Neorhizobium galegae bv. orientalis str. HAMBI 540: one gene and its partners. The protein of the gene in region 2 interacts with the protein of the main gene of each other region in a pairwise test. Links are inferred from orthologs where the notes say so. Each region holds a gene or a part of one and is shown on either strand. Other genes may lie near its edges. The genes, in order: trkA, ptsN and RG540_RS01355.

What was found.
Region 1: the proteins of ptsN (region 2) and trkA interact in binary tests that used the Escherichia coli proteins (3 or more experiments, as listed by UniProt). The link is inferred for Neorhizobium galegae bv. orientalis str. HAMBI 540 from one-to-one orthologs.
Region 3: the proteins of ptsN (region 2) and RG540_RS01355 interact in binary tests that used the Escherichia coli proteins (3 or more experiments, as listed by UniProt). The link is inferred for Neorhizobium galegae bv. orientalis str. HAMBI 540 from one-to-one orthologs.

Annotation. Positions count from the first base shown.
Region 1 is NZ_HG938353.1:1,548,409-1,558,745, forward strand. What follows is about bases 4,970-7,902. They hold trkA (Trk system potassium transporter TrkA), read left to right. Parts: upstream 4,970-5,714; coding sequence 5,715-7,091; downstream 7,092-7,902. Other genes in these bases: ntrX (nitrogen assimilation response regulator NtrX), read left to right, coding at 4,970-5,694; RG540_RS07965 (D-amino-acid transaminase), read left to right, coding at 7,122-7,902. Outside these bases: RG540_RS07940 (two-component system sensor histidine kinase NtrB), read left to right, coding at 1-396; ntrC (nitrogen regulation protein NR(I)), read left to right, coding at 393-1,844; RG540_RS07950 (sensor histidine kinase NtrY-like), read left to right, coding at 2,067-4,340; more of ntrX, read left to right, coding at 4,330-4,969; more of RG540_RS07965, read left to right, coding at 7,903-7,985; RNA chaperone Hfq, read left to right, coding at 8,092-8,334; GTPase HflX, read left to right, coding at 8,378-9,751; RG540_RS07980 (acyltransferase family protein), read left to right, coding at 9,886-10,337. UniProt on the Escherichia coli protein: Part of the constitutive potassium transport systems TrkG and TrkH. May regulate the transport activity of TrkG and TrkH systems. Binds to NAD(+) and NADH.
Region 2 is NZ_HG938353.1:2,896-13,121, reverse strand. Bases 3,551-6,372 are described here. They hold ptsN (PTS IIA-like nitrogen regulatory protein PtsN), read left to right. Parts: upstream 3,551-4,640; coding sequence 4,641-5,105; downstream 5,106-6,372. Other genes in these bases: hrcA (heat-inducible transcriptional repressor HrcA), read right to left, coding at 6,067-6,372; grpE (nucleotide exchange factor GrpE), read right to left, coding at 5,308-5,949; hpf (ribosome hibernation-promoting factor, HPF/YfiA family), read left to right, coding at 3,988-4,563; rpoN (RNA polymerase factor sigma-54), read left to right, coding at 3,551-3,739. Also shown: LPS export ABC transporter periplasmic protein LptC, read left to right, coding at 1-605; RG540_RS00070 (LptA/OstA family protein), read left to right, coding at 618-1,172; lptB (LPS export ABC transporter ATP-binding protein), read left to right, coding at 1,209-1,991; more of rpoN, read left to right, coding at 2,183-3,550; more of hrcA, read right to left, coding at 6,373-7,146; rph (ribonuclease PH), read left to right, coding at 7,323-8,039; RG540_RS00030 (VOC family protein), read left to right, coding at 8,058-8,465; rdgB (RdgB/HAM1 family non-canonical purine NTP pyrophosphatase), read left to right, coding at 8,474-9,118; radical SAM family heme chaperone HemW, read left to right, coding at 9,125-10,226. UniProt on the Escherichia coli protein: Seems to have a role in regulating nitrogen assimilation.
Region 3 is NZ_HG938353.1:277,846-288,541, reverse strand. The notes cover bases 4,866-8,157. They hold RG540_RS01355 (sensor histidine kinase), read right to left. Parts: upstream 7,772-8,157; coding sequence 5,066-7,771; downstream 4,866-5,065. Other genes in these bases: kdpC (potassium-transporting ATPase subunit KdpC), read right to left, coding at 7,934-8,157; RG540_RS01360 (response regulator transcription factor), read right to left, coding at 4,866-5,069. In the rest of the region: peptide-methionine (S)-S-oxide reductase MsrA, read left to right, coding at 1-188; RG540_RS01375 (MFS transporter), read right to left, coding at 249-1,709; RG540_RS01370 (diguanylate cyclase), read right to left, coding at 1,875-3,782; RG540_RS01365 (PTS sugar transporter subunit IIA), read right to left, coding at 3,895-4,344; more of RG540_RS01360, read right to left, coding at 4,377-4,865; more of kdpC, read right to left, coding at 8,158-8,503; potassium-transporting ATPase subunit KdpB, read right to left, coding at 8,516-10,603; RG540_RS32200 (hypothetical protein), read right to left, coding at 10,661-10,696. UniProt on the Escherichia coli protein: Member of the two-component regulatory system KdpD/KdpE involved in the regulation of the kdp operon. KdpD may function as a membrane-associated protein kinase that phosphorylates KdpE in response to environmental signals.

The DNA of each region.
Region 1 (10,337 bases), 1.5 Mb from region 2 along the record:
CAGGTCTTCCTCAACCTCATCAAGAACGCGGCCGAAGCCGTCGGTGACCAGCCGGATGGCGAAATCATGCTGACGACCGCCTATCGCCCGGGCATCAAGCTCTCGGTCGCAGGCACGCGGGACAAGATTTCCCTGCCGCTCGAATTCTGCGTCATCGACAACGGACCCGGCGTTCCGACCGATCTCGTGCCGCATCTCTTCGATCCCTTCATCACCACCAAGACAAACGGCTCCGGCTTGGGCCTGGCCCTGGTCGCCAAGATCATCGGTGGCCATGGCGGCATCGTCGAATGCGACAGCCAGGCGCGCCGGACGATATTCCGTGTTCTGATGCCCATGCACAAGGAAGAGGCCATCGACGGCCGCGCCTTGAACTCCACAGGAAACTTAAAATGACTGCCACGATCCTTGTCGCCGACGACGACGCGGCCATCCGCACTGTTCTGAACCAGGCCTTGACCAGGGCTGGCTACGAAGTGCGCATCACCTCCAATGCCGCCACCCTGTGGCGCTGGATCTCGGCCGGCGAGGGCGATCTCGTCGTCACCGACGTGATCATGCCCGACGAGAACGCCTTCGACCTGCTGCCGCGCATCAAGAAGGCGCGGCCCGATCTGCCGGTGCTGGTCATGAGTGCCCAGAACACCTTCATGACCGCCATCAAGGCCTCCGAAAAGGGTGCCTACGATTACCTGCCGAAACCGTTCGACCTGACCGAGCTGATCGCCATCATCGGCCGGGCACTTGCGGAACCGAAGCGTAAGCCCGCCCGCCTCGACGACGACATGCAGGACGGCATGCCACTGGTCGGCCGCTCCGCCGCCATGCAGGAAATCTACCGCGTCCTCGCGCGTCTGATGCAGACCGACCTGACGCTGATGATCACCGGTGAGTCCGGCACCGGCAAGGAACTGGTCGCCCGTGCGCTTCACGACTACGGCAAGCGCCGCAACGGCCCGTTCGTGGCGATCAACATGGCTGCTATCCCGCGCGACCTGATCGAATCGGAACTTTTCGGGCATGAGAAAGGCGCGTTTACCGGCGCTCAGAACCGCTCCACCGGCCGCTTCGAGCAGGCCGAGGGCGGTACGCTCTTCCTCGACGAGATCGGGGACATGCCGATGGACGCCCAGACGCGTCTTTTGCGCGTCCTGCAGCAGGGCGAATACACCACTGTCGGCGGCCGCACGCCGATCCGTACCGACGTGCGCATCGTCGCGGCCACCAACAAGGACCTGAAGCACCTCATCAACCAGGGCTTGTTCCGCGAGGACCTCTATTACCGCTTGAACGTCGTGCCGCTGCGCCTGCCTCCCTTGCGCGACCGCGCCGAGGATATTCCCGATCTCGTTCGCCATTTCATGCAGATGGCCGAAAAGGAGGGACTCGACGGCAAGCGTTTCGACACCGAGGCGCTGGATCTCATGAAGGCCTATGCCTGGCCGGGCAACGTGCGTGAGCTGGAAAACCTGGTCCGCCGCCTGATGGCGCTGTATCCGCAGGAGGTCATGAGCCGCGAGATCATCGAATCGGAGCTGCGCTCGGACGTTCCCGACAGCCCGATCGATAAAATGGGCACGCGCAACGGTTCGCTCACCATCGCGCAGGCTGTGGAAGAGAACATGCGCAGCTATTTCGCGAGCTTCGGCGATAACCTGCCGCCGCCCGGCCTCTACGATCGCGTCCTGACGGAGCTGGAATATCCGCTGATCCTGGCGGCGCTGACGGCCACTCGCGGCAACCAGATCAAGGCGGCCGATCTCCTCGGCCTCAATCGCAACACCCTGCGAAAGAAGATCCGGGAACTGGGTGTCTCGGTCTATCGCAGCTCTCGTGGCGCCTGATGCGTTAGTTTGTTCCCAGCTGCTTGACACCTTCCGCTCATCGTTGCATTTTCGCCACATTGCGTTGCTTAAAGGTCACGCAGGGTTTGGTGAATGCTCGACGGAGTGGCGGCCGTCGAGGGGGTAGGCCGGCCCTTTTTCTGGAAAGTGGCTGTCGCTTCGCTCGGTCTGACCGGGTTGAAATGATCTCCCGCGAGGGTTTTGGGGATCGGAGTGGATTCGATGACTGAAGGCGTAACAGCGCCGATGGCCGAAGACGAGCCATTGGTGTCAGTGCAGGATCGGCGCGCGTCCTTCGCGCTCCCCGGCCTTCTGCTCGCCGGCGGAGCTTTGATCTGTGCGTCGGTGACGCTGTTCATCCTGCTCGGCCTGACCCCGATCGCCCCGACCACCAATGTGGTGATCGCGTCGGCTGCGCTGAATTCGCTTTTCATCCTCTGCCTGATGTATCTGATTGGCCGTGAGATCGTCCGGCTGGTGAAGGCGCGCAACCGCGGCCGCGCCGCGGCCCGCCTGCATGTCCGTATCGTGGTGCTGTTCTCGATCGTGGCGATCACCCCGGCGGTTCTGGTGGCGATCTTCGCCAGCCTCACGCTCAATGTTGGTCTCGACCGCTGGTTCTCGCTGCGCACCCAGTCGATCGTGCAGTCCTCCCAGGACGTCGCCCGCGCCTATATGCTCGAGAATGCCAGCTATCTCCAGGGCCAGACGGTGTCGATGTCGAACGACCTCGAGCGCAACCGGCCGATGTTCTATCTCGACCGTACCGGTTTCGTGGAGCTGATGACCCGCCAGGCACGCGGCCGCGGCATGCTCGGCGCCTTCCTGGTGCGCGAAGACGGCCAGGCGATCGTTCAGGCCGACATCAAGACCGAAAAGCCGCTGCCGGCGATCCCGGCGGATGCGCTGAAGACCGCGGCGGCCGGCCAGCCGACCCTGATCCCGCCTGGTGTCACCAATCTCGTCGGCGCCGTCATCAAGCTCGATGCCATTCCGGGCTCCTATCTCTATACGATCCGCGCCGTTGATCCGAAGGTCATCTCGGCCATGCGGCTGATGGAGGAGAACACCGCCGAATACCAGGCGATGGAGGCTGGCCGCACATCGCTGCAGATCGCCTTTGCGGTGCTCTATCTCGGTTTCGCGCTGATCGTGCTGCTCGCGGCGATCTGGACGGCGATCGCGGTCGCCGACCGCATCGTCCGGCCGATCCGGCTGCTGATCAGCGCCGCCGACAGCGTGGCGACCGGCAATCTCAACGTCGTCGTGCCGGTGCGCGCCGCCGATGGCGACGTCGGCAGCCTGTCGCGTACCTTCAACAAGATGATTTCCGAAATACGCAGCCAGCGCGACGAGATCCTCGAAGCCAAGGACGAGGTCGATGACCGCCGCCGCTTCATTGAGGCGGTACTATCCGGCGTCACCGCTGCCGTTATCGGCGTCGAGGAAGACCGCCGTATCACCATCGTCAATCCGTCGGCGGAACATCTCCTCGACGTTCCCGCCGAAAAGCTGATGGGCGAGAAGCTGCAGGATGTTGCGCCCGAGATCGACCACGTCCTCACCGAGGCGCGCAGCAGGGCCCGCGGCGAATTCCGCAAACAGGTGAACCTGATGCGCGGCGGCAAGGAGCGGACGCTGTCGGTTCAGGTCACCCGCGAGGAACAGCGCGCCGCGCACGACAGTTATGTCGTGACGCTCGACGATATCACTGATCTCGTCATCGCCCAGCGCTCCACCGCCTGGGCGGATGTCGCCCGCCGCATCGCCCACGAGATCAAGAACCCGCTTACCCCGATCCAGCTTTCCGCCGAGCGCCTCAAGCGTCGCTACGGCAAGCAGATCGCCGAGGATGACCGCGCCGTATTCGACCAGTGCACCGACACGATCGTGCGCCAGGTCGGCGATATCGGCCGCATGGTCGACGAATTCTCTTCCTTTGCCCGCATGCCGAAACCCGCCAAGGAAGAGGCCGATCTGCGCGATATCCTGCGCGACGCGATCTTCCTGCGCGAGATGGGCACGACCCATGTCGATTTCATCCGTGAACTCGGCGAGGAGCCGCTGAAGGGCATGTTCGATGCGCGCATGCTCGGCCAGGCCTTCGGCAATCTCATCAAGAACGCCGTCGAGGCGATCGAGGCGGTGCCGAGCGATCAGGAACGCGACGGCCGCAAGGTCAAGGTGCGCTCGGTCTACGATGCGGAGCGCGACACCTATGTGGTCGACATCATTGACAATGGCAGCGGCCTGCCGAGCGAAAATCGACACCGCATCCTCGAGCCATACATGACCATGCGCGACAAGGGCACGGGACTGGGCCTCGCCATCGTCAAGAAGATCATTGAAGAACACGGCGGGCAGCTCGAACTCCACGATGCTCCCGCCGATTTCGATCATGGCAAGGGCGCCATGATCAGGGTGCTGCTGCCGCATCTGGAGCAGGCGGTCGTGCCGGGAACGGATAATAACAAGGAATTGGCTTATGGCGTCTGATATTCTGGTCGTAGATGACGAGGCGGATATCCGCGATATCGTTTCAGGTATTTTGTCCGATGAGGGCCATGAAACCCGCACGGCACATGACAGCGACAGCGCGCTGGCAGCGATATCCGATCGCGTGCCGCGGCTGATCTTCCTGGATATCTGGATGCAGGGCTCCAGGCTCGACGGCCTGGCGCTGCTCGACGAAGTCAAGAGCCGGCATCCCGAATTGCCTGTCGTGATGATCTCCGGCCACGGCAATGTCGAGACGGCGGTGTCGGCGATCAAGCGCGGCGCCTTCGACTTCATCGAAAAGCCGTTCAAGGCCGACCGTCTGATCCTGATCGCCGAGCGGGCACTCGAAAACTCCAAGCTGAAGCGCGAGGTGACCGAGCTCAAGAAGCGCACCGGCGACGCCGCCGAGCTGGTAGGTACCTCCGTTGCCGTCTCGCAGCTCCGCCAGACGATCGAAAAGGTCGCGCCCACCAACAGCCGCGTGATGATCCTCGGCCCCTCCGGCTCCGGCAAGGAACTGGTGGCGCGGATGATCCACAAGCGCTCGTCGCGCGTCGCCGGTCCGTTCGTGGCGCTGAACGCCGCGACGATCACGCCCGATCGCATGGAGGTTGCTCTGTTCGGCACCGAAGGCGCTCCCGGCCAGGCGCGCAAGATCGGCGCTCTGGAAGAGGCCCATCGCGGCATCCTCTATCTCGACGAAGTCGGCGAAATGCCGCGCGAGACGCAGAACAAGATCCTTCGCGTGCTGGTCGACCAGCAGTTCGAGCGCGTCGGCGGTTCCAAGCGCGTCAAGGTCGATGTCCGCATCATCTCCTCGACCTGCTACAATCTCGAAAGCCTGATCGCCGACGGCTCGTTCCGCGAAGACCTTTATCACCGGCTGGCCGTCGTGCCGGTCAAGGTGCCGGCGCTCGCCGAACGCCGCGAGGACATTCCTTTCCTGGTCGATATGTTCATGCGCCAGATTTCCGAGCAGGCCGGTATCCGCCCCCGCAAGATCGGCGAGGACGCCATGGCCGTCCTGCAGGCCCACGATTGGCCGGGCAATATCCGCCAGCTCCGCAACAATATCGAGCGGCTGATGATCCTCGCCCGCTCCGACGGCCCGGATTCGCCGATTTCTGCCGACATGCTGCCAACCGACCTCGGCGACATGTTGCCGAAGGTGTCGGCAAAGGGCGACTACCACATCATGACGTTGCCGCTGCGCGAAGCCCGCGAAATGTTCGAGCGCGATTATCTGATCGCCCAGATCAACCGGTTCGGCGGCAATATTTCGCGCACCGCGGAATTCGTCGGCATGGAACGCTCGGCACTGCACCGCAAGCTCAAGTCGCTCGGTGTGTAGCCGATGCCGGTATGTAACCTATGAAAGTGATCATATGCGGCGCGGGGCAGGTGGGCTACGGCATCGCCGAACGGCTGTCGCAGGAGGACAATGACGTCTCCGTCATCGATACCTCAGCGGCCCTGATCGCCGCGATCACCGAGACCCTCGACGTCAAGGGTTATGTCGGCCACGGCGCCCATCCGGACGTGCTGGAAAAGGCTGGTGCCGAAGACGCCGACATGATCATCGCGGTGACCCTCTACGACGAGGTCAACATCGTCGCCTGCGAGGTCGCGCAGGCGCTCTTCTCCGTGCCCACCAAGATTGCCCGCATCCGCGCCCAGAGCTATCTGAAGCCGGAATATGCCGATCTGTTCAGCCGCCAGAACATGTCGATCGACGTGACGATCTCGCCGGAGATCGAGGTCGGCAAGATGGTGCTGCGTCGGATATCCTTTCCCGGCGCTACCGATGTCGTCCGCTTCGCCGAGGATCACATCGCCATGGTGGCGATCGAGTGCATGGAGGATTGCCCGGTCGTCGCCACGCCCCTGCATCAGCTTTCCGACCTCTTCCCGGACCTGATGGCGACGGTGGTCGGCATCTTCAGGGACGGTGTTCTGACCGTTGCCCGTTCGGCTGATGAGCTCGAGGTCGGCGATCTCGCCTATGTCATCTGCCAGCGCGAACACATTCGCCGCACGCTCGGCCTGTTCGGACACGAGGAGCAGGAGGCACGCCGCATCATCATCGCCGGCGGCGGCAATATTGGCTATTACGTCGCCCGCACCATCGAGGAACACCAGCCGAGGACCCGGCTGAAGATCATCGAGAGCGACCGTGACAAGGCGATGGCGGTTTCCGAGCAGCTGCGCAATACGATCGTGCTGCACGGCTCGGCGCTCGACCAGAACATCCTCACCCAGGCGGATATCCAGGATACCGACCTGATCGTGATGCTGACCAACAACGACCAGATCAACATCCTAGGCGCGGTCATGGCGAAATCGCTCGGCTGCAAGTCGAACCTAGTGCTGATCAACTCCACGTCCTTCCATCAGGTCACCGACGCGCTCGGCATCGATGCGCAGATCAATCCGCGCGCCGTAACGATCTCCCGCGTCCTGCAACATGTCCGCAAGGGCCGCATCCGCTCGGTCTATGCGGTGCAGAATGGTGCTGCCGAGATCATCGAGGCCGAGGCGCTCGAAACGTCGCCGCTGGTCGGCCGGGCTTTCCGCGAGCTCGACCTGCCGGACGGCGTCCGTATCGGCGCCATCTATCGCGGCGAGGCGGTGATCCGCCCGAACGGCGACACCAGGATCAAGGCGCGAGACCGGGTGGTGCTGTTTGCCGCCGCCGAAGCCGTGCGCCATGTGGAACAGCTTTTCCGCGTTTCCATCCAGTATTTCTGACCAGCATTCTGAAGAGAGCAGGGGATATCGATGTCGAGAATTGCCTATGTGAACGGACAATATGTTCGCCATTCCGAAGCTGCGGTGCATGTGGAGGATCGCGGTTTCCAGTTCGCGGACGGCGTCTACGAGGTCTGCGAAGTGCGTCACGGCATGATCGTCGACCTGACCCGCCACCTGAGCCGCCTCGATCGTTCGCTGAGCGAACTGAGGATGGCCGCTCCCATGAGCCGCGCAGCGCTCACTTTCGTCATCCGCGAAGTGCTCCGCCGCAACCGGGTCAAGAACGGCATCTTCTACATGCAGGTGACCCGCGGCGCCGCCCGCCGCGATCACTACTTCCCCGCCGAGGGCACGCCGCCGACCATCACGATCACTGCCAAGAGCACCGATCCCTCGGCCGCCGCCAAGAAATATGCAAACGGCATCAAGGTGATCACTCTGCCCGAGAACCGCTGGGACCGCGTCGACATCAAGACGGTCGGCCTGCTGCCGAACGTGCTCGCCAAGCAGCAGGCGAAGGAAGCCGGTGCCCAGGACGCCATCTTCATCGACCGCGATGGCATCGTCATGGAAGGCGCGTCCTCCAATGTCTGGATCGTCACGCCGGATGGCGAACTCGTCACCCGCCCGGCCGAACACGGCATCCTGAAGGGAATCACCCGCACGACGCTCATCGACGTCGCAAAGAAGCTCGGCCTCAAGGTCGTCGAGCGCGAGTTCAAGACGGAAGAGATGCTGGCCGCCCGCGAGGTGTTTTTCACCTCCGCCACCGGGATCTGCGTGCCGATCGTCGAAATCGACGGAAAGCCCGTCGCCAACGGCCATCCGGGCACCGTGTCGTCAAGTATTCGCGACACCTTTTTCGACGTTGCGGAAAAGACGGCGATTTGATAGTCAAACATCGGGGAAGGGAAGCACGGGGCGCTTTCCGGTCGCCTCTTATCAAGCTTGATCATGATCCCGGCTATTCGCCGGCAAAAAAGAAAGAAGCGGCGCTATGGCGGAACGTTCTCAGAACCTGCAGGATTTATTTCTCAATACCGTTCGCAAGCAGAAGATTTCCCTGACGATTTTCCTGATCAACGGGGTCAAGCTGACAGGTGTCGTGACCTCTTTCGACAACTTCTGCGTCCTGCTGCGCCGTGACGGCCATTCTCAGCTCGTGTATAAGCACGCGATCTCGACCATCATGCCGGGCCAGCCCATGCAGATGTTCGAAACCGAAGAGAACGCCGCCTAACAGGACAGAACAGATTTCAAATCGCGATACTTCCAACGAATCCATGGTCCCGGAGGCTGAAAAGCGCCGGGACGACATGCGCGCGCTCGTCATCGTGCCGGTCCTCAAGCTGGCACGGTCGAAGGCCGGGCAGGGCGACTCAAGTCAGGCACCCGCACCGCAGCGCTCCAATGAAGCCCGCCTCGAAGAGGCGATCGGCTTGGCACGAGCGATCGACCTGGAGATCGTCCAGGGCCTGATCGTGCCGATCAGCCAGCCGCGTCCGGGAACGCTGATGGGCAGCGGCAAGATCGAGGAAATCAAGGCGCTGCTCGACGAGCACGACGCAGGCCTCGTCATCGTCGATCATCCGCTGACCCCGGTGCAGCAGCGCAATCTCGAAAAGGAATGGCAGGCCAAGGTCATCGACCGGACCGGCCTGATCCTCGAAATCTTTGGCCGCCGCGCCTCCACCAAGGAAGGCACGCTGCAGGTCGATCTGGCGCATCTCAATTACCAGAAGGGCCGCCTGGTCCGCAGCTGGACCCACCTTGAACGCCAGCGCGGTGGCGCCGGCTTCATGGGCGGCCCGGGTGAAACCCAGATCGAGGCCGACCGCCGGCTGCTGCAGGAGCGCATCGTCAAGCTGGAGCGCGAGCTCGAACAAGTCGTGCGCACCCGCCAGCTTCACCGCGCCAAACGCCGCAAGGTGCCGCACCCGATCGTGGCGCTGGTCGGTTATACCAACGCCGGCAAGTCGACGCTGTTCAACCGCATCACCGGTGCCGGCGTGCTCGCCGAAGACATGCTGTTTGCCACCCTCGATCCGACGCTGCGCCGCATGAAGCTGCCGCATGGCCGCACGGTCATCCTCTCCGATACGGTCGGTTTCATCTCCAACCTGCCGACCCACCTGGTCGCTGCCTTCCGCGCCACGCTGGAAGAGGTGCTGGAAGCCGATCTCGTCCTGCATGTGCGCGACATGTCCGACCCGGACAATGCCGCGCAGGCCAGCGACGTGATGCGCATCCTTGCCGATCTTGGCATCGACGAGAAGGAAGCAGCCGCTCGCATCATCGAGGTCTGGAACAAGATCGACCGGCTTGATCCGGAGGCCCACGAGGCAATCGCCGAACGCGCCGTCGGCCGCGAGAACGTCATGGCGGTCTCGGCGATCACGGGCGAGGGCGTCGAGCCCCTGATGGACGAGATTTCGAAACGCCTTTCCGGCGTTCTCACCGAAACCTCGATCACCATCCCGCCGGAAAAGCTTGGCCTCGTCTCCTGGGTCTACGGCAATGCCGTCGTCGACGGCCGCGAGGACAACGAGGACGGTTCGGTGACCCTGGATGTCCGCATGTCCGAAGCCGAGGCTGCCGAGTTCGAGCGCAAGCTCGGCAATGGTCCAAAAGCGGACAAGGAAGACTGGGAACGATAGGAAGCCCGGTTACGTGACTTGGTACCGGGCGGCAGCGCCATGATGTTGCCCGTTTTTTGCGGTGCAACATAAGCCGACGAGGACGGCCGCGATTCCCGCAGTTCTCATTCACGGGCCGGCAACAAGGTGGCGTAATGATACAGAGTCAGCCGCACGAAGAGACCGGAAAACATCTGGACTATCTCGACGGATGGCGAGGTATTGCGGTCATCTTCGTGATCGTCGGCCATTTCTGGCTGGATGATTTCAAGCCCGGGTTCAGTACATTCGGTGTAGACCTGTTCTTTGTCTTGTCCGGCCGGTTGATGTCCGAAATCCTGTTCGTCAAGCGGGCAGAATTGCCGACCTTCTTCTTCAGGCGCTTCTCACGCATCTATCCGGCTCTCTTCGCATTCGTGGTCATCACCACGCTTGCTTTCCAGGGTAGCGAGATCTCGCATGGCCCCGTTGCAGCATTGCTGGCCCTGACGTTCACGCTTAACTATGCCATGGTCTATACCCATCCGGTGGCATTGCTTGATCATCTCTGGTCGCTTTGCGTCGAGGAGCATGCCTATATCCTTCTGGCAGGTGTCGCGTTCCTGTC
Region 2 (10,226 bases):
ATCAGGCGGCGCTGGCGCATTCCTCGCTCGTGCGTAAACTCAAGATACTGCTGCCGATCCTGGCCGGCGTGATTTCGGCCGCCTTCATCGCTATCTCGATTGTCCGCGCCTACCTGCCGGAAAACCTTTCGATTGAAAACGCCCGGATCGAAAACGGAAAGATCGTCATGGAACGACCGGCGATCTCCGGCCGCAACAAGGACGGCATCAGCTACTCGATGACCGCAAACCGTGCGCTGCAGGATATCAAGAACTCGAACATGATCACGCTTGAGGACGTCAAGGCCGCCGTGCCGGTCAACGACGACGTTATCGCGCGGGTCATCGCGACCGGCGCCGACTTCGACCGCGGCACGGACATGCTCGATCTCAACTCCCCGTTCGATGTCAATCTGAGCAACGGGATCACCGCCCGCTTCAAATCCGCCCATCTCGATATCAACGCTGGTGTGATGAATTCACCCGAGCACGTCGATATCGCCATGAAAGAAGGCTCTATCGTTGCAGAGTCTTTAAAGATAACGGATAAGGGACATACCATCACCTTCAAAGGCCAGGTTCGCGTCCATCTCGATCCAGCCACCATTCGCAACCAAGGCAAATAGAGCCCGGCCGTCATGATCAATCGCCGCCTTCTTACACGCAATGCCGCAGTTCTGATCGCGGCAGGATTTATTTCCTGTCTAGCAGCGACCGCACATGCCCAGACGACCACCAGCCAGATGGAAGGCCTGAAGCTTTCCGGCGACCAACCAATCCAGATCCAGAGTGACCAACTCGAGATCAAGGAGCAGGAAAAGAAGGCCTATTTTACCGGCAACGTCCAGGTCGTGCAGGGCACGACCACGATGAAGGCGGGCAAGATGACGGTTCTTTATACGGGTGAAGGTGGCTCGGTGACCTCGGGCAACGCCAATATCGACAAGATATTCCTCGACGAGACGGTATTTCTGACCTCGGGAACGCAGCAGGCGACCGCCGAGAAGGGCGAGTTCGACATGAAATCCCAAACCTTCGTGCTTTCCGGCAAGCAGGTCGTGCTCTCCGAAGGCCCTAACGTCTTCAAGGGTTGCAAACTCACCGTCCTGATGGAAACCGGCCAGGCCAAGCTCGACGCCTGTGGCGGGCGCGTTGAGATCCTGCTCGACCCGAAATCGCGGCCAAAGCAATAATAGACATTTGACGTGAAAATACCGTTCATCACCAGTCTGTCGGCAAGGAAGCCGTCCGCGCCCGAACCCTTCGTCGTACGCGATAAAGCGCGCTACGAGGGTACGCTGGTCGCGCATGGGCTTTCGAAGACCTACGACACGCGTCGCGTCGTCAACGGCGTGTCGCTGGTCGTGCGCCGTGGCGAGGCCGTCGGACTGCTCGGGCCGAACGGCGCGGGCAAGACGACCTGCTTCTACATGATCACCGGCCTGGTGCCGGTGGACGAAGGCATGATCGCGATCAACGGCAACGAAGTCACCCGCATGCCGATGTATCGCCGCGCCCGGTTGGGCGTGGGCTATCTGCCGCAGGAAGCATCGATCTTCCGCGGCCTGACAGTCGAGGAAAACATTCGCGCGGTGCTGGAAGTCCACGAGCCCGACAGGGACGAGCGGGAACGTAAACTCGACGAGCTGCTGGAAGAGTTCCATATCAGCCAACTTCGGAAAACAGCGGCCGTTGCGCTTTCCGGCGGTGAGCGCCGACGTCTTGAAATTGCCCGAGCGCTGGCGACCGACCCTGCCTTCATGCTGCTCGACGAACCTTTTGCGGGCGTCGACCCTATTTCGGTTTCCGACATCCAGAACCTCGTGCGCCACTTGACGGCACGCGGGATCGGCGTTCTGATAACGGACCACAACGTCCGCGAAACATTGGGCCTGATCGACCGGGCCTATATCATCCATGCGGGCGAAGTACTGACGCACGGCCGCGCAGACGACATTGTCAACAACCCGGACGTCCGCCGCCTCTACCTCGGCGACAAGTTCAGCCTCTAGACGCTGTTCCGGTCGCTGCAGCGCGCCAAAGAAATTTACTTTCCCGCACTGCAGCGCTTGACCAAATCTTTCAAAAAAGCAATTCTTGTGCCAGATGCAAATTTGGCCTTGTGGAGGCTTGGCCGAAAGCGAGCGTCCGCCATCCATGACCGGGTGGTTCAAGGGGATTGCACGGGAGTTTCGCGTCCGCCATGGGTTTATCCGCTAATCTTTTCCTACGCCAAACCCAATCGCTGGTGATGACGCCGCAGCTGATGCAATCCATCCAGCTGCTGCAGATGACGCATTTCGAACTCAACCAGTTCATCGCCCAGGAAGTCGAAAAGAACCCGCTGCTCGAAATTACGTCAAACGAGAGCGAAAACGACGCGGAAACAGGCTTCGACAGCGCCGACGACTTTGCCCCGACTGAAGACCGCGAGAGTTCGGCAGTGGCCGAAGTCGATAGCGGCTGGTACGAGGGGTCCTCTTCCATCAGCGCCGAAAGGCTCGGCGAAGGGCTCGACACGGGCTTCGAGAACGTCTTTCCCGACGATGGTCCGGCGCGGCGCGCCGATGCGCCGGAGCTGCTCAGCCAATGGAAATCGATGCCGGGCGGCGAGTCTGGCGAAGACTACGATCTGGATGATTTCGTCGCCGGTCAGGTGACGCTGCGCGACCACCTGAACCAGCAGATCCCTTTCCTGATCATCGATGCGGCCAACCGCCTGATTGCCCAACATCTCGTTGATCAGCTGGACGAGGCCGGTTATATGCTCGGCGACATCGAGGAGATTGCCGCCCGCCTGGGCAGAAGCGTCGAGAATGTAGAAGCCATCCTCCGCTCGCTGCAGACGCTCGATCCGCCGGGCGTCTTCGCGCGATCGCTCAGCGAATGTCTGGCAATCCAGCTTCGGGAAAAGGACCGACTCGACCCGGCCATGGATGCGCTGATCAGACATCTGGATCTGCTGGGCAAACGCGACTTCGCCTCGCTTCGAAAGATCTGCGGCGTCGACGACGAAGACCTCATCGACATGCTGGCAGAAATCCGCTGCCTCAACCCCAAGCCCGGCGCCGGCTTCGAGCGCGGCATGTCTGAGACGATTTCGCCGGATATCGTCGTGCGCGCAGCGCCCGACGGCAGCTGGGTGGTCGAGCTCAATCCGGACACCCTGCCGCGTGTCCTGGTAAACCACAGCTATTTCCAGACGGTGTCCAAGCACTGCCCGAAAAACGGGGACGACCACAACTTTCTTTCCGAATGCATGCAGAATGCCAATTGGCTGACGCGCAGCCTCGACCAGCGGGCCAAGACGATCATGAAGGTGGCGGCCGAAATCGTCCGGCAACAGGATGCCTTCCTGATCCACGGCGTCGATCACCTGCGCCCGCTCAACCTCAAGACCGTCGCCGAAGCGATCAAGATGCATGAATCGACGGTCAGCCGCGTCACCTCCAACAAATACATGCTGACGCCGCGGGGGCTGTTCGAGCTCAAATATTTCTTCACAGTGTCGATCGGCTCGGCGGAAGAAGGCGGCGACAGCCATTCGGCGGAGGCCGTGCGCCATCGGATTCGCCTGCTGATCGCCCAGGAAACGCCTGAGACGGTGCTCTCCGACGACGATATCGTCGTCAGCCTGAAACGCGGCGGGGTCGAGCTCGCGCGCCGGACCGTCGCGAAGTACCGCGAGGCGATGAACATTCCTTCTTCCGTCCAGCGCCGTCGCGAAAAGCGCGCGATCGCCGGGGTCGCGGCGTTCTGAGAAACCGGCGAAACACCCGGGTTTCCACAGGCCTACGTAGAAATCCCGAGGCCCGCTGCCGTTGACATTTAAAACATCGGGCGCTAGAAGCCCGCCGCAACTGCACGGGACATGGCACGAAACGTATCCCATTATCCAGACAGGCATCGATTGCAGCAATTTGGCCCAGTCGCATGTGAACGGCTTGGATGCGGGGACGGCTTGGCGTAGACTGGAACACGCAAGTCACGACAAGAAGGAAGAACTCCATGAGTGTGCGTGTATCCGGTAAGCATATGGAAATTGGCGATTCGTTCCGTCAAAGGATCGAGGACCAAATCGGAGAAGCGATTACAAAATACTTCGACGGAGGCTATTCAGGCCAAGTCATCGTGGAAAAGGCTGGTTCGCGCTTTTCTGCCGACTGCAAGGTGCATCTCGATACCGGGATCGTCCTGCATGCGGCTGGCGAGGCGAATGATCCGCAGATCAGTTTCGACGCCGCAGCACAGCGGATCGAAAAACGTCTGCGCCGCTACAAGCGGCGGCTCAAGGATCATCATGCCGGCAACCATGTGAATGGTTATGCGGAAGTTGCCTACACTGTTATGGACAGCGTACCGGATGAAGGGGAGGAAGTGCCCGAGGATTTCGCGCCGACCATCGTCGCGGAAAGTTCGAAGCAGTTGAAGACGATGACGGTCGCAAGCGCCGTCATGGCACTTGATATGACAGACGAGCCTGTTCTTCTGTTCCGTAGCCCCGGCAAGGAACATCTGAACATTGTGTACCGCCGCAATGACGGCAATATTGGCTGGATCGATTCCACCAATATCAAGAACTAACAACTTGGGGAGAGCGTCGGAGACGGCGCTCCCCTTCGCCTAGGGCACAAGCTCTTGCGGCACGAAGGATGAAGAGAATGGCATTGGCAGATTTGCTGCAGCAAGATGCGATTATTCCTGCCCTAAAGGTAAACTCCAAAAAGCAGCTATTGCAGGAGCTGGCGGTCAAGGCTTCCAAGTTGACGGGCGTGAGTGAACGAGAAATCTTCGACATCATCCTGCAGCGCGAAAGGCTCGGCTCCACCGGCGTCGGCCACGGCATCGCCATCCCGCACGGCAAGCTCAACAGCATCTCGTCGATCAAGGGTATTTTCGCGCGCCTTGAAGCCCCGGTCGATTTCGAAGCGCTCGACGACGAGCCGGTCGATCTGGTGTTCCTGCTGCTCGCGCCCGAAGGCGCCGGCGCCGACCACCTGAAGGCCCTGTCGCGTATTGCCCGCGTGTTGCGCGACCAGGATCTCGTCGCCAAGCTGCGCAAGACCGATTCCGCTTCGGCGATCTACGCATTCCTCAACGAGGAACAAGCCAACCACGCCGCCTGACGGCATATGCATTCGTGGGGACGAAACAAACTGCCCGGCCGCTGTCAAAGCGCCGGGCGGTTTTGTTTTTGAGCCGTATTTTGCAGGGGTTACGCGCGAAAACTCGACCGATCAGAACAATCGACAATCAGACGATGAAACATCAACGGGGACCGGCCGGCGTAAAATGAGGAGCAGGCTTTACCCCTGCTCCTCAAAGGCTTCAGGCGCTCTTCTCACCGGCGGTTTCTGCCGAAGCTTCCGACTTCGGACCACCTTTTGCGACACCCACCATGGCGGGGCGCAGGACGCGTTCGCCGATCGTGAAGCCGGCCTGAACGACCTGGACGACAGTATTGTTCGGGACGGCAGGGTTCGGGATTTCGAACATCGCCTGGTGGAAGTTCGGATCAAACTTCTGGCCTTCAGCATCGATCTTCTTCACGCCGTGGCGCTCCAGAGCGGACAGCATCGAGCGTTCAGTCATCTCGACGCCCTCCAGGAGCGTGGTCAGCGAGGCATCTGCCGTGGCGCGCATTTCGGTCGGCACGGCGTCCAGCGCCCGGCGCAGGTTGTCCGAAACGGCGAGCATGTCGCGCGCAAAGCCGGCGGCGGCGTAGGACTTAGCGTCCTTGATTTCGCGTTCGGTGCGGCGGCGCAGGTTATCCATCTCGGCGGCAAGCCGCAGGAAACGGTCGCGCAGCTCGTTGTTTTCGGCCTTCAGCAATTCCAGCGGATCAGGTTCGGCGGCAGGCGCCTCGGCATTCTTCTGGTTGGCCGCGTCCTCAAGAGCAGATGCTACGGCTTCCGCAGTGTTCTCCGCGGCAGTTGCGTCAGGTCCGTTCTTGTTGGTTTCGTCGGTCATGACGGTCTCCGGTTATTCTTGGCTTCGATTTACGGGCTTGGATTTGTGCCCGATATCGAGGTTTAAGGTGGAAAAATCAAGGCTTGCTGGGAAACTTGGGCGGTCCGGCCGCAAAATTCAGCGCGACAGCCTGGCAAGCAGCTGCGCGGTGTAGTCCACCATCGGCACGATACGGGAATAGTTGAGCCGCGTCGGCCCGATGACACCGACGGCACCGACGATCCGGTCCTCGCCGTCACGATAGGGCGCCACGATGAGCGAGGAGCCAGAGAGGGAAAACAGCTTGTTTTCAGAGCCAATGAAGATCCGGACGCCCGGCCCTTTTTCTGCGAGATCGAGAATCTCGATCAGGCTGTCCTTCTTTTCGAGATCATCGAAAAGCAGCCGCAAACGATCGAGATCCGCGACATCCGCCAGGCCTTCAAGCAAATTGGCGCGGCCGCGGACGATGAGCTGGGTCGGTTTGCCTTCCTCGCTGTCGCCGGACCAGACCGCAAGACCGCGCTCGACCAGTTCGTGCGAGAGCGCATAAAGCTCTCCCTGAACCTGGTCCTTGAGGGTCTTCAGCTGGCCGCGCAGTTCCGGCAAGGTCTGGCCACTCAGGTGGGCATTGAGGAAATTGGCCGCTTCGGTCAACTGCGACGACGTCACGCCGGCGGGCAGCTCGATGATACGGTTTTCGACCTGATTGTGATCACCGACCAGCACGGCGAGCGCCTTGGTCGGCTCGAGGCGGATAAACTCAACATGCTTGAGGACGGGATCGCTCTTGGTGGTGATGACGATGCCGGCGCCGCGCGAGACGCCCGAGAGCATGCGGCTTGCCTCCGCCATCAGGCTTTCCATCGGCTGGTCGCGGTCGGCCGGGCGGATCTGCCGGTCGATGTTGGCACGCTCCTCGGCAGACAGGTCTCCGACCTGCATGAAGGCGTCGACGAAAAACCGGAGCCCTGACTGGGTCGGCAGGCGGCCAGCGCTGATATGCGGGGAATAGATGAGGCCGAGTTCTTCAAGATCGCTCATCACATTGCGCACCGAAGCCGGTGACAAAGAGATGGGCAGCAACCGCGAAAGATTGCGGGAGCCCAGCGGCTCACCGTTTTCCAGGTAGCTTTCCACGATGCGGCGGAAAATTTCGCGCGAACGGTCATCGAGCACAGAGCCGCTGTCCCTACCCGTCGATGCCGAAAATCCCATCTAGACCTTCACCGTTCCGTTGATCATTCGATAAAATATAGTCATTCGACGCGCCTTCTCCAAAGGGAAAATTGCGCCAGCCACGATCATTCGCTCGTACACTCATTAGGGCTTTTTCTTTGCAAAAGCTTGGCCGGGGCCGTAGAAGGCGGAAACAGAAATCCAGGGAGTGAAACATGCGGCCTTCAGGCAGACAGTTGAACCAGATGCGCAAGGTCTCGTTCGAGCGCAATTTCTCCAAGCACGCGGAAGGTTCCTGCCTCGTCAAGTTCGGCGACACGCATGTGCTCTGCACCGCGAGCCTCGAAGAAAAGACGCCGCCGTGGCTGCGCAACAGCGGCAAGGGCTGGGTCACCGCCGAATACGGCATGCTGCCGCGCGCTACCGGCGACCGCATGAAGCGCGAAGCCGCCGCCGGCAAGCAGGGCGGCCGCACCCAGGAAATCCAGCGCCTGATCGGTCGGTCCTTGCGCGCCGTCATCGATCTCGAAGCACTCGGCGAAAAGCAGATCACCATCGACTGCGACGTCATCCAGGCGGATGGCGGCACGCGCACCGCTTCGATCACCGGTGGCTGGATTGCGCTCTACGACTGCCTGAAGTGGATGGAAGCCCGCTCGATGACCAAGGTCGACAAGGTGCTCAAGGACCATGTCGCGGCGATCTCCTGCGGCATCTTTGCCGGCCAGCCGGTAATCGACCTCGACTATATCGAGGATTCGGCTGCCGAGACGGACGCCAATTTCGTCATGACCGGTTCCGGCGGAATCGTCGAGGTGCAGGGCACGGCGGAAGGCAAGCCCTTCAGCCAGGAAGAGTTCCTGAAGCTGCTGGCGCTCGCTCAGGACGGTACCCAGGAACTGGTGGCGATGCAGAAGCAGGCGATTGCCTGAACCTGAAAGAGGTGCGGTTTGATTGAAGGCATTCTCGAAACCGCGCTCTACGCCGCTGATCTCGATGCCGCCGAAGCATTTTACGGCGGCATTCTCGGCCTAGAGAAGGTGCGGCGCGCCGGCACCAGACATGTGTTCTTTCGTTGTGGGCCGGGCATCCTGCTGATCTTCAATCCGGCTGAGACGATCAAGCCACCGCCCGCCGATTCGCTACCCGTACCGCCACATGGCTCGATGGGACCGGGGCATATCTGCTTTCGCATGACCGGCGACGCGATTGACTTGATCAGGGAAAAGCTCAACAAGGCAGGGATTGCCATCGAAAGCGATTTCCGCTGGCCGAACGGTGCCCGCTCAATCTATTTCCGCGATCCGGCCGGCAACAGCCTGGAATGCGCAGAGCCCAGGCTCTGGAATATCGAATAGGAATTATCATGCGCAAGCTCGATACCAAGACGATCGTCGTCGCCAGCCACAATGCCGGAAAGATCCGCGAAATCGCCGAATTGATCGGCCCCTTCGGTTTCTCGGCCAAATCCGCCGCCGAACTGCAATTCGAAGAGCCGGACGAGACGGGCACGACATTCGAGGAAAATGCCGCGATCAAGGCACTCGCCTCCGCCCGGGCCTCCGGCCTGCCCGCACTGTCTGACGATTCCGGCATCGTCATCGACGCGCTCGACGGTGCGCCGGGTGTCTATACCGCCAACTGGGCGGAGCGTGAGGATGGCAGCCGCGATTTCCAGATGGCGATGGAAAAGGTCGAGAAGGCGCTCGAAGAACGCGGCGCGACCAAGCCGGAACAGCGCGGTTGCCGCTTTGTCAGCGTTCTCTGTCTCGCATGGCCTGACGGACACACGGAAATGTTCCGGGGCGAAGTGGAAGGCACTGTAGTGTGGCCGCCGCGCGGCACCCAGGGTTTTGGTTATGACCCGGTCTTCCAACCGGAAGGCTATGATATTACCTTCGGTGAAATGAGTAGTGATCAGAAACACGGCTGGAAACCTGGCGAACCGGAAGCGCTTTCGCATCGCGCCCGTGCCTTCAAGCGTTTCGTCGAAACCTGCCTGGAGGCTTGAGGCATTTTGAACTCAGCCGCTCCCCTTCTGCGCGACACCCTTCTGCCCGATACCGGCGAGCCGGGCTTTGGCGTCTATGTGCATTGGCCATTCTGTGCGGCCAAGTGCCCCTATTGCGACTTCAACAGCCATGTGCGCCATCAGCCCGTGGACCAGCCGCGTTTCACCGCCGCCTTCCTGAAGGAGATGGAAGTGATGCGGCGGATGAGCGGGCCGAAAACCGTCACCAGTATTTTCCTCGGCGGCGGTACGCCGTCCCTGATGGACCCCGCCACGGTCTCGGCGATCCTCGACGGCATTGCCAGGCATTGGCATGTGCCCGACGGCATCGAGATCACCATGGAGGCCAACCCTTCGAGCGTCGAGGCGACCCGCTTCCGCGGCTATCGCGCTGCCGGGGTCAACCGTGTCTCACTCGGCGTGCAGGCGCTCAACGATCCGGACCTCAAGTTCCTGGGTCGGCTGCATGACGTCGCCGATGCCCTGAAGGCGATCAAACTGGCGCGGGAGATCTTTCCGCGCATGTCCTTCGATCTCATCTATGCCCGGCCGAAACAGACGGTCGAGGCCTGGGAAGCGGAACTGAAGGAAGCGGTTTCCTACGCGGTCGACCATTTGTCGCTCTACCAGCTCACCATCGAGGAAGGCACGCCTTTCTATGGCCTGCACAAGGCCGGCAAACTGATCGTGCCGGATGACGACCAGTCGGCAGCCCTCTACGAGGCGACCCAACAGATCACCGAGGGGTTCGGCATGCCGGCCTACGAGGTTTCCAACCACGCCCGCCCCGGTGCTGAAAGCCGCCATAACCTGACCTATTGGCGCTACGGCGACTATGCCGGCATCGGACCCGGCGCCCACGGGCGTCTGATGCGCGGTAGAAACAAGATCGCGACCTCCACCGAACGTCGTCCGGAAACCTGGCTGGAGCAGGTGGAACGCGTCGGCCACGGGATGCTGGACGAAGAAATCCTTGGCTTCGAGGAACAGGCCGACGAATTGCTACTGATGGGCCTGCGCCTGCGGGAAGGCGTCGATCTCGCCCGCTGGCAGCAGCTTTCCGGCCGGGACCCCGACCCGATCCGCGAGGAAAGGCTGCTGGAACATG
Region 3 (10,696 bases), 270 kb from region 2 along the record:
CGACCATTGAACCGGGCAAGGCCTTCTATCCGGCGGAAGCCTACCATCAGGACTTCCTGACCCAGAACCCTACCTACCCCTATATCGTCTATAACGACCTGCCGAAGATCGAGAACCTGAAGAAGCTGTTCCCGAGCGACTACCGCGACAAACCGGTTCTGGTCGCGCAGGCCGGCATCGGCAACTGAGACCCAAGGGTACAATTCCGCTATCGCCGCCCGTACGGCGATAGCGGCGCCTCGAAAGCCTCAGCTTTCCTGCACCGCCTCGGTGCGCTTCGTCACACCGGGCACGCAGAGGCAGGCGACGATGATGAGCGCAGTGATCAGGAACATCGCGATGAAGGTCATATGCAGCGCATGCTGAAGTGCGGACCGGATGGGCGAACCGGCCGCAAGTCCGCCGCCGACGCCCTGCAGCAGATCGCGCAACTGATCGGACGTGATCGGCCCCGCGACCGAATTGGCAAGCCCGTAGGTCAGGACGGCGCCGAGAAGTGCTGCGCCGAGCGTGCTGCCGAGATTGCGGGAAAAGACGTTGGAGGCGGTCGCGCTGCCGCGTTCTGACCAGCCGACATTGTCCTGGATGATCACCAGGCCTGAGATATTGAGCAGGCCCATGCCGAAGCCCATCAGGAGCGAGCCGGCGCCTGCCTGGACAGGCGAGCTTTCCGGCGTCAGCAGCACCAGGAGAAACGCCCCGACCGGAACGAAGAGGCTGCCGGCGATCATCAGCGGCCGCAGTCCGAAGCGCGGGAACATCCGCGAGGCGAAGGTCCCGCCGCTCGGCCAGCCGACCAGCAGCATGGTTAGCGTGAAACCGGCCACCAGCGGCGAGCGGTTAAGCACCGTCTGCACGTACATCGGCAGAAAGGTCGTCAGCCCCATGATCGCCATGCTGGAAAGAAAGACCGCCGTATTGGCAAAAGCGATCGGCCGCTTCAGCCAGAGTTCCAGGGAAACCATCGGGGCCGAGGCGCGCCGCTCCTGCCAGATGAACAGCAGGAAGCTGACGAGGAAGATCGCCAGCGAAACGAACAGATAGCCGGTGGCGCCTTCGGTTTCGGTGAGTGCGATCATCAGCGCGGAAATGGCCACGGCGAAGAGGCCTGCTCCCAGAAAGTCGATCGATGCCGTCCGGGTCTGCTTTTCTTCGTGCAGGTATATGATGAAGCCAATCGCCGACATGATGCCGATCGGCACGTTGATCCAGAACACCCAGGCCCAGGGCAGGCTGTGGACGATGATGCTGCCGAGCAGCGGCCCGACGACCGCAGAAAGCGCCCAGACGCTGGCCAGATATCCCTGGACCTTGCCACGTTCCGCCCCCGGATACAGATCGCCGACGACGGTCATGATGACCGGCTGGATCGCACCGGCACCGACGCCCTGCAACAGCCGGAAGGCGATCATCGACGGCATTGACCAGGCGAAACCTGCCAGAACGGAGGCGATCAGGAAAACCGCCGTACCGAACAGGATGATCGGCTTGCGGCCGTAGATATCGGAGAGCTTGCCGAACACCACGGTCATCGCGGTCTGTGCCAGCAGGAAGGAAGAGAAGACCCAGCTATAGAGGTTCAATTGACCGAGCTGGGCGGCGATCTGCGGCATGGCCGTCGAGACGATCGTCGCCTCGATTGCGATCATCGCCATGCTTGCCATGACGGCCGCAATGACGAGCGCCCGGTTGGAGCTTGGATTTGTCATGGATTCACCTGGGAACGCCGCGGGGCGAACACGATAGGGATGGATGTTCGGCGGTCAAACGGCCGTCGGTGGGGGATGTTTCTTAGTATTCCCCTCCGGGCTGGCGTCAAGCGCGAAATCTGGCATTTATCAAGGATGTAACGGGGCCGTGAGCGTGGCAGGCGGTCAGACGGACTTGATTTCCGGCCGGACGGTTGGCCTGGCCGCCTCGTCCCCGCCGGCCGCGACCTGATTGCGACCGTTGTTTTTTGCCCGGTAGAGCGCATAGTCGGCGCGCTCGAACAGTTCCGCAGTTGTCAGCTTGGCGCCTGCTGCGGGATAGAAAGTCGCGGTGCCTATGCTGATCGTCACGTGCCCCCAGGGAAGGTTCTTCTCGTGTGGCAATTGAAGGCCGGCGACGCGCTGGCGGATGTTTTCCGCTGCCTTCAACGCACCGGCGCCATTCGTATCCGGCAACAGGACCGCAAGTTCCTCGCCGCCATAACGAGCGGCGAGATCCTTCGACCGGCGGATCGAACCGCGCACGACGTTGGAAACCGCACGCAGACAGTCGTCGCCGGAGGCGTGGCCATAGGTATCGTTGAACAGCTTGAAGTGGTCCGCGTCGATCATCAGAAGGGAGAGCGGCGCGTGTTGCTGTGCTGCCTGCAGCACCATGTCCTCGAAATGGATGTTGAAGGAGCGGCGATTGGCGAGCTGGGTAAGTTCGTCGGTATTGGCGAGCACATCCAGCTCTTCCTGGAGGCTCTTCTGGCGCGTGACGTCGCGTGTGACGGCAACAATGCGGATATCGGTACCGCCGGTGCCGCCCGGCAGCCTGTTCAAAGTGGTTTCGAGCCAGATCTGCTTGCCGTCGGCCCGTTTGCGCCGGACGATCATGTTTTCCCTGGTCGACCCTTCCCGCAGCCGGGCCATGACCTCTGCGACGGCACCGTGATCGTCCTCATGCAGGTTCTCGAGAATATGAGTGCCAAGCATCGTCTCGGCGTCGACGCCGAATATCTCCCGGACGGATGGCGACAGATATTCCCTGATCCCATGGCCGTTGAAGCGCTGGATCAGGTCGGCTGAACCTTCCGCAAGCAGGCGGAATTCCGCTTCGCGCGCTACCAGCAGCGCCTCGCTCGCCCGCCGCAACATTACCTGCCGCCGCCAGCGCCAGACCAGGAAGCCGGTGATCGCCACCAGGATAAGGCAGGCAATCCAGCGTATTCGCGCGCCCTTCATCCAGGTCGCCAGCGCTTCGGACTGGGATACGGCAGCAAGCCCGACCAGGCCGCTGCGCTCGCTCTGAGAAAAGCCGCCTATCCGTTGCAGGCCATCAATCGGAGAGACGTAGTGATAGGAACCGGAATGCCGTTGGCGGAGATGGTCCGTGAACAGATCGTAGTTCGAGATGCTCGATCCCAGCTGTGTCTGGAGGAATGGGGCACGCGCCAGGACGACGCCGTCGCGGCGAACCAACAGGAACGAACCCTCACTGCCCAGGCTGAAGCCCTGAAAGAAACTGGTCAATTCGGTGAGGATGAATGCCGCCAGCGCAACGCCGCCGAAACTTCCGTCCGGGTTGCTGATCCTTTGCGTGACGGGCAATATCCACTGTCCGTTCAACTTGTTCTTCAACGGCCTGCCCAATACGGGTTCCTGCATGTCGGAGGATTGGTGGAATACAAAATACTCCCTGTCCGAAAAATTCATGCCGCTGGCGTCGATCGAAGACGATGTCGCGACCATTTTGCCATCGGCATCGATGACGGCGAGGGCGTCGAGCCAAGGGGTGGTATCGACCTGGCGTTTCATCACCTGGGTGATCTTTGCCGGCATGTCCACCACGTCGCGTTCCTGCTCGATCCGGGTGATCAGGGCCGCCAGCGGAAACCTCGCCATGTCGACCGTGTCGTCGGCATGTTGCACCAACGCCTTGGCCGTCTGGACCAGGCCCGCCTCGATGCCGGCGACCTGGGACCTCCAGCTGGAATATTCTCCCCAGGCGATCAGGCCGACGAAGCCGGAGACGGCAAATGCAACGGCGGCAAACGTCCTGGCGGGCAGGAATTTGATTGCACCTATCATCTCTCTCTCCCAAACCGACGCAACAGGGCGCCCCAGGAGTTGCGATCCGCCGGTCAAGGACATTAGGAAGAAGTCGTTTACGTTCGCCTAATCCAACTTACCTGTATTTTAATCATGGAATTGCTGGGCAAAGCCTCGAATGAACGTCCTGCACACCGGTAGCTCGCCGAATGGCTGCAGCCACCTCCTCTTCACGCACGCGCCGCGCGATGCAGGACAAGATGTTCAGATGGTCGGGGCGGTTTTCCGGATTGAGAAGCAGGAAGACAAGATCGACTGGCAGATCGTCCACCGCCTCGAAATCGACCGGCTTCGCCAGCCGCGCGAAAAGGCAGAAATGCCGATCGAGGCCCTGCACGTTTGCATGCGGAATGGCAATGCCGGCACCGATCCCCGTCGAACCCAGGGTCTCTCGATTGGTCAGCACCCGGACGATCTCGCCGGCATCGAGCCCCAGCCTTTCGGCGGCCAGCGCGGCGAGTTGCCGGATCAGGATCGCCTTCGACGGCGGCGCCAGATCCAGCACGATATTCTCCGGCGGGAGATAATCCCGAAGTTTCATGGGGTCATGTCCATTGATGGAAATCGCAGCGCCTATTGGCCTTCGTGCAACCGATAACCGACGCCGGTCTCGGTCAGGATGTATTGCGGCTGATCGGGCGCTTTCTCGATCTTCTGGCGAAGCTGGCGCACATAAACACGCAGGTACTGCACATCAGTCAGGCCGTCCCAGACATGTTCGAGGAGGAACCGATGGGTCAGGACTTTGCCCGCATGCTGCACCAGGATGCGCAGGATGTCGTATTCCTTCGGCGACAGCTTGATCTCCTTGTCGGCAACCTTGACGATGCGCTTGACGAGGTCGACCGAAAGCTCGCCGGTCTGGAAGACTGGTTTTTCGCCCTGTGTCTGCATCCGATGGCGCAGCGCCACGCGGATGCGGGCGACGAGTTCGTTCATGCCGAAGGGTTTCGCCACATAGTCGTCGGCGCCGAGTTCGAGCGCCTTGACGATGCCGGCCTCGTCGGTGCGACTGGAGAGGATGACGATCGGCAGATCCAGCCCCTCGCCCCGCCATCTGGCCAGCAGATCATGGCCCGGCATATCCGGCAGGCCGAGATCGAGGATGATCAGGTCCGGCTTCTCGGACTTGACGAGATCAATCGCGACCTTGGCGTTCATCGCCTCACTGACGGCATAACCCTGGGTGGAGAGGCCCACGCGCAAGAGCTTGCGGATCGGCGGCTCGTCATCGACGATCAGGACGCGCACCGCTGTATTGGTCATTCCTGTTCTCCCAGAATCGGCGTTTCGGCCGGAACCGGCATTCGGATCGTAAAGATCGCACCGGGACGATCAGATCGGTTGGACGCCCTGATCGTGCCGCCCATGGCCTCGATGAAGCCGCGGCAGATGGAAAGGCCAAGCCCCGTGCCGGCCCGCACATGGTCGCCCTTCCGCACCCGATAGAAACTATCGAAGATGCGCTCCAGATCGTCGGGCGGGATGCCCGGTCCTTCATCCATCACCGAGATAAGAATTGAACCGCCATCCTGCCAGCCACGGATATCGATGACCGTGTCTTCGGGCGCGTACTTGGCGGCATTGTCGATGAGGTTGAACAGAACCTGCTCGAACAGGACCGGATCGACCTTCAGCATCGGCATGTCGGCGGGAATGCCGACATTGAGCTTGTGGGCGGAGACGATCTTCGCCGCCCGGCTCAAGGCCGTGCCAACGATATCGCCGGCGAAATGAAAGGCGTAGTTCGGCTCCATGGCGCCGGAGCCGATGCGGGTCATATCGAGCAGGTTGGAGATGAAACGGTTCAGCCGCTCGGATTCGTCGACGACGCTGGTCAGCAGTTCGGCACGCGCTTCTTCCGGAATGTCGGCGCCAAAATCCTTGAGCGTGCCCGCCGACCCCATGATCGCGGCAAGCGGCGTCTTCAGGTCGTGCGAGATCGAGGTGAGCAGCGCGGTGCGCAGGCGGTCTGTCTCGGCGGCGAGCTTGGCCTTGTCGACGTCGGAGACCAGCTGGATGCGCTCGATCGCCAACGCTGCCTGATCTGTCAGCGCATCGAACAGCCGCTGCTGTTCGGGGGTGAGCAATGGTCCCTGCTTGTCGTTGTCGAGACCGATGACGCCGACAGCTTCGCGGCCGGTGCGCATCGGCAGATAGAGACGTTTTGCCCCAGGCAGCGTATCGGCGGCGCGGCCGGCCGGGCGGTTGTGCTCCCAGGCCCATTTGGCGGCAGCGATATCCGCATCCACCAGCGTGTCGTCCGGCGGATAACCGGCCTTGACGGCGATCGAGCCATTCTCCGGCAGCAGGATGACGACGCGGACTTTCAGCATCGAGGCTATCTGGAAGGCGGTCGCCCAGAGCACGTCGTCCAATGTGCCGGTGCCGGCGAGTTTCTTCGAGAAGAGATAGAGGTCTTCGGTGGTGCGTGCCCGCTGGCGAGCCGCCGCCGCTTGGCGCTGCACGGCCGCCGTCAGGTTGGAAGCGACGACCGCGACGCCAAGATAAAAGAACAGCGCCACCAGGCTTTCCGGATCCCGGACCGTAAACGTGTAGCGCGGTTCGAGAAAAAAGAAGTTGAAGGAGAGCGCCCCGGCCACCGAGGCGAACAGGCCCGGCCCCAGCCCGCCGCGCACCGCGGCCGCCAGCACCGCCATCAGGAAAACGAGGGCAAGGTTGCGGACGTCGAGCGTCTGGTCGAGCGCAGCACCGGCGATGATCGCGAGAGCCACAAAGATCGTACTTTTGACATAGGGCTTGAAGCGGAAAGCCTTGGGCAGCTGCGCCGCCTTCAGGCCACGTTTCGGTTCGCCTTCCTTGGTGTCGCCGGAGATGACATGGACGCTGATATCGCCCGCATAGCGGATCAGGTCATAGGTGACCGACCCCTGCAAGATCTGCCGCCAGCGCGGTCTGGCCGGGCGTCCGACGACGATATGGGTGAAGTTGTTGGCGTTGGCATAAGCGATGATCTCGCGCGACGGCTGCAGCGCCGGCAGCGTCACGGTCTCACCGCCGAGTTGTTCGGCCAGCCGCATGTTGGCCGCCAGCCGGTCCTTGTCCTGTTCGGGCAGATTGACCGACTGCGGCGTTTCGAGATGCAGCGCCGCCCATGGCGCCCGCAGGCGATCGGCCTGGCGGCGCGCGTACCGCACTAGGCTCGCGCCGTTCCTGCCGTGGTCGAGGCAGACAAGCACCCGATCGCCGGCCGCCCAGGGGCCGGAAATGGCATGCGCCTGCATATGGTTCAAAAGCTGCTCGTCCACCCGCTGGGCGGTGCGGCGCAGCGCCAGTTCGCGCAGTGCCGTCAGATTGCCGGGGGAAAAGTAGTTCTCGATGGCACGCCGCGCCGTCTGCGGCACATAGACCTTGCCGTCGTTCAGCCGCTTGATGAGGTCGTCGGGGGTGATGTCGATGATTTCGACGTCGTCGGCCCGGTCGATGATGCTGTCCGGCACCGTCTCGCGTACCCGGACACGGGTGATCTGTGCCACCACGTCGTTCAGGCTCTCGACATGCTGGATGTTAAGGGTCGAATAGACGTCGATACCTTGGCCGAGGATTTCCTGCACATCCATGTAACGCTTCGGATGGCGGCTTCCGGCGGCGTTGGTATGGGCGAGTTCGTCGACCAGGACCAGAGCGGGGCGGCGCGCGAGAATGGCGTCGAGGTCCATTTCGTCGAGCTGCTGGCCACGATAGTCGATCGCCTTGCGGGGTACGATCTCGAAGCCCTCGACCAGCGCCTCGGTTTCCTGGCGGCCGTGGGTTTCGACCACGCCGATCACCACATCGAGACCATCGACTTTCCGGGCGCGGCCGGACATCAGCATCTCGTAGGTCTTGCCGACGCCGGGCGCCGCTCCCAGAAAAATCTTCAGCCGCCCGCGCGCCTCACGCTCGGCATGCTCCAGAAGCGCATCCGGCGAAGGCCTGTTCTCACTCTCGCGACTGTCGTCGGGCATGCTTGGTCTTTCGTGTCAGTGGGTGGCGCCACCCTCACCCGGCCTCCGCTGCGCTCGGCCACCCTCTCCCCGAGGGGAGAGGAGGAACGGCGACGCCGCGGCATATATCTTCTCCCCTCGGGGAGAAGGTGCCGGCAGGCGGATGAGGGGTACTCCGTCCCTTCACCGAGTCATAGGAGCATCAAGCGCCATATTCAACGCAAGCACATTGACCACAGGTTCGCCGAGGAACCCGAGTTCGCGGCTTTCGACATGCTGGTCCACAAGCGCGCGAACCGCTGCCTCGTCCATTTGCCGTGCCTTGGCGACGCGCGGCACCTGGAAGTAGGCGGCTTCCGGCGAGACATGCGGGTCGAGGCCGCTGCCGGATGCGGTGACGAGGTCGATCGGCACGTCCGCGTTCGGGTTGGTGGCCTTCGCGGCTTCGTAGTCCGTCTTCACCCGGTCGATCAGCTTGGCGCTGGTCGGGCCGAGGTTGGAGCCGGAGGACGAGGCGGCGTTGTAGCCGTCGCCGGCGGCCGACGGGCGACCATGGAAATACTGGTCGCTGGTGAATACCTGGCCGATCAGGGCCGAACCGACAACGGTTCCGTCCTTCTCGATCAGGCTGCCATTTGCCTGGGCGGGGAAAACGGCCTGGGCGATGCCGGTCATGGCGAAGGGGTAGATCAGGCCGGTAATGGCCGTGGTGGCGACGATCATGACGATCGCAGGGCGAAGTTGCTTGAACATTGTCATTTCTCCTTAAGCGAGACCGATCGCGGTGATGATCATGTCGATCGCCTTGATGCCGATGAAGGGGACGATGATGCCACCGAGACCGTAGACGAGCAGGTTGCGGGACAGCAGCGCGCCGGCGCCAATGGCACGGTATCTGACGCCCTTCAGCGACAGCGGGATCAACGCGATGATGATCAGTGCGTTGAAGATGATCGCCGACAGGATGGCGCTTTGCGGCGTGGCCAGCCCCATGATGTTGAGCACGCCGAGCTGCGGATAGAAGGTCAGGAACATCGCCGGTATGATGGCAAAATACTTGGCGATGTCGTTGGCAATCGAAAACGTGGTCAGCGCGCCGCGGGTCATGAGGAGCTGCTTGCCGATCTCGACGATCTCGATGAGCTTGGTCGGGTCGCTGTCGAGGTCGACCATGTTGCCCGCCTCGCGGGCGGCCACCGTGCCGGTGTTCATGGCGACGCCGACATCGGCCTGAGCGAGTGCCGGCGCATCGTTGGTGCCGTCGCCGCACATGGCGACGAGCTTACCCTTGGCCTGTTCCTCGCGGATCAGCGTCAGCTTGTTCTCAGGCGTCGCCTGGGCAAGGAAGTCGTCGACGCCAGCTTCGGCAGCAATCGCTGCGGCCGTCATCGGGTTGTCGCCGGTGATCATCACGGTGCGGATGCCCATGCGGCGCAGTTCAGCGAAACGCTCGCGGATGCCGCCCTTGACGATGTCCTTCAACTGGACGACGCCGAGCAGCTTTCCGTCACGGGCTACGGCAAGCGGGGTGCCGCCGGCCTTGGCGATTTCGTCGGCGATCGCCTGCAGCTCGCGCACGATATCGGATTGCGGGCTGGCGGCGATCGCCGCATTGCCGGAGACCGGCATTGTGCCCGAGCCGACATAGGCGAGCACTGCATCGACGGCACCCTTGCGGATCCGGGAGCCTTCGAGATCGACGCCGCTCATGCGGGTCTGGGCGGTAAAGGGAACGAAAGTTGCCTTGAGGCTTGCCATGTCGCGGCCGCGGATCGCGTATTTCTCCTTGGCGAGCACGACAATAGAACGGCCTTCCGGCGTCTCATCGGCGAGCGAAGCGAGCTGGGCCCCATCGGCGAGATCCTGTTCGGAGACGCCGCGGACCGGGCGAAACGAGGTGGCCTGGCGGTTGCCGAGCGTGATCGTGCCGGTCTTGTCGAGGAGCAGCGTATCGACGTCGCCGGCAGCTTCCACCGCGCGGCCGGACATGGCGAGCACGTTGAAGCGGACGAGACGGTCCATGCCGGCGATTCCGATCGCCGACAGCAGCGCGCCGATCGTGGTCGGGATCAACGTCACGAACAAGGCGACGAGGATGATGATCGGGATCGAGCCGCCGGCATAGATCGCGAAGCTCGGGATCGTTGCGGTGGCGAGCACGAAGATCAGCGTCATGCCGGCGAGAAGGATGTTGAGCGCAATCTCGTTCGGCGTCTTCTGGCGCTCGGCGCCCTCGACGAGCGAGATCATCCGGTCGAGGAAGGTCGAGCCGGCAGCGGCCGTGATGCGGACGCGGATCCAGTCGGACAGCACCTGCGTGCCGCCGGTCACGGCCGAGCGGTCGCCGCCGGATTCGCGGATGACCGGGGCGCTCTCACCGGTGATCGCCGCTTCGTTGACCGAGGCGACGCCCTCGATGACTTCCCCATCGGAGGGAATGATGTCGCCCGGCTCGACGAGGACGACGTCACCGACCTTGAGGCTCGTACCGGCAACCATCTTGTACTGGGTGCGGTCGCTGCCCAAGAGCAGCTTGGCCTGGGTTTCGGTGCGGGCCTTGCGCAGCGAATCCGCCTGCGCCTTGCCGCGGCCTTCCGCGACCGCTTCGGCGAAGTTGGCGAACAGCACGGTGAACCAGAGCCAGATGTTGATCTGGAAGGAGAAACCGAGATTGCCGTTGCCGGCCGCGAGATCGCGGAGGAACAGGACGGTCGTCAGGACCGAGACCGTGGCCACGACGAACATGACCGGGTTCCGGGCAAGGGTCCGCGGGTTGAGCTTCTTGAAAGCATCGCCTGCGGCCGGAATGAGGATGCGAGTATCCATGATGCTCGCGGATTTTAACTGGCTCATAAGAGACTCCAGCGTTGAAAATGAGTTGGCTTGTCAATCGGGGCGACGAAGGGTCGATCAGCCGCGCAAGACTTCGATCACGAGGACAACGGC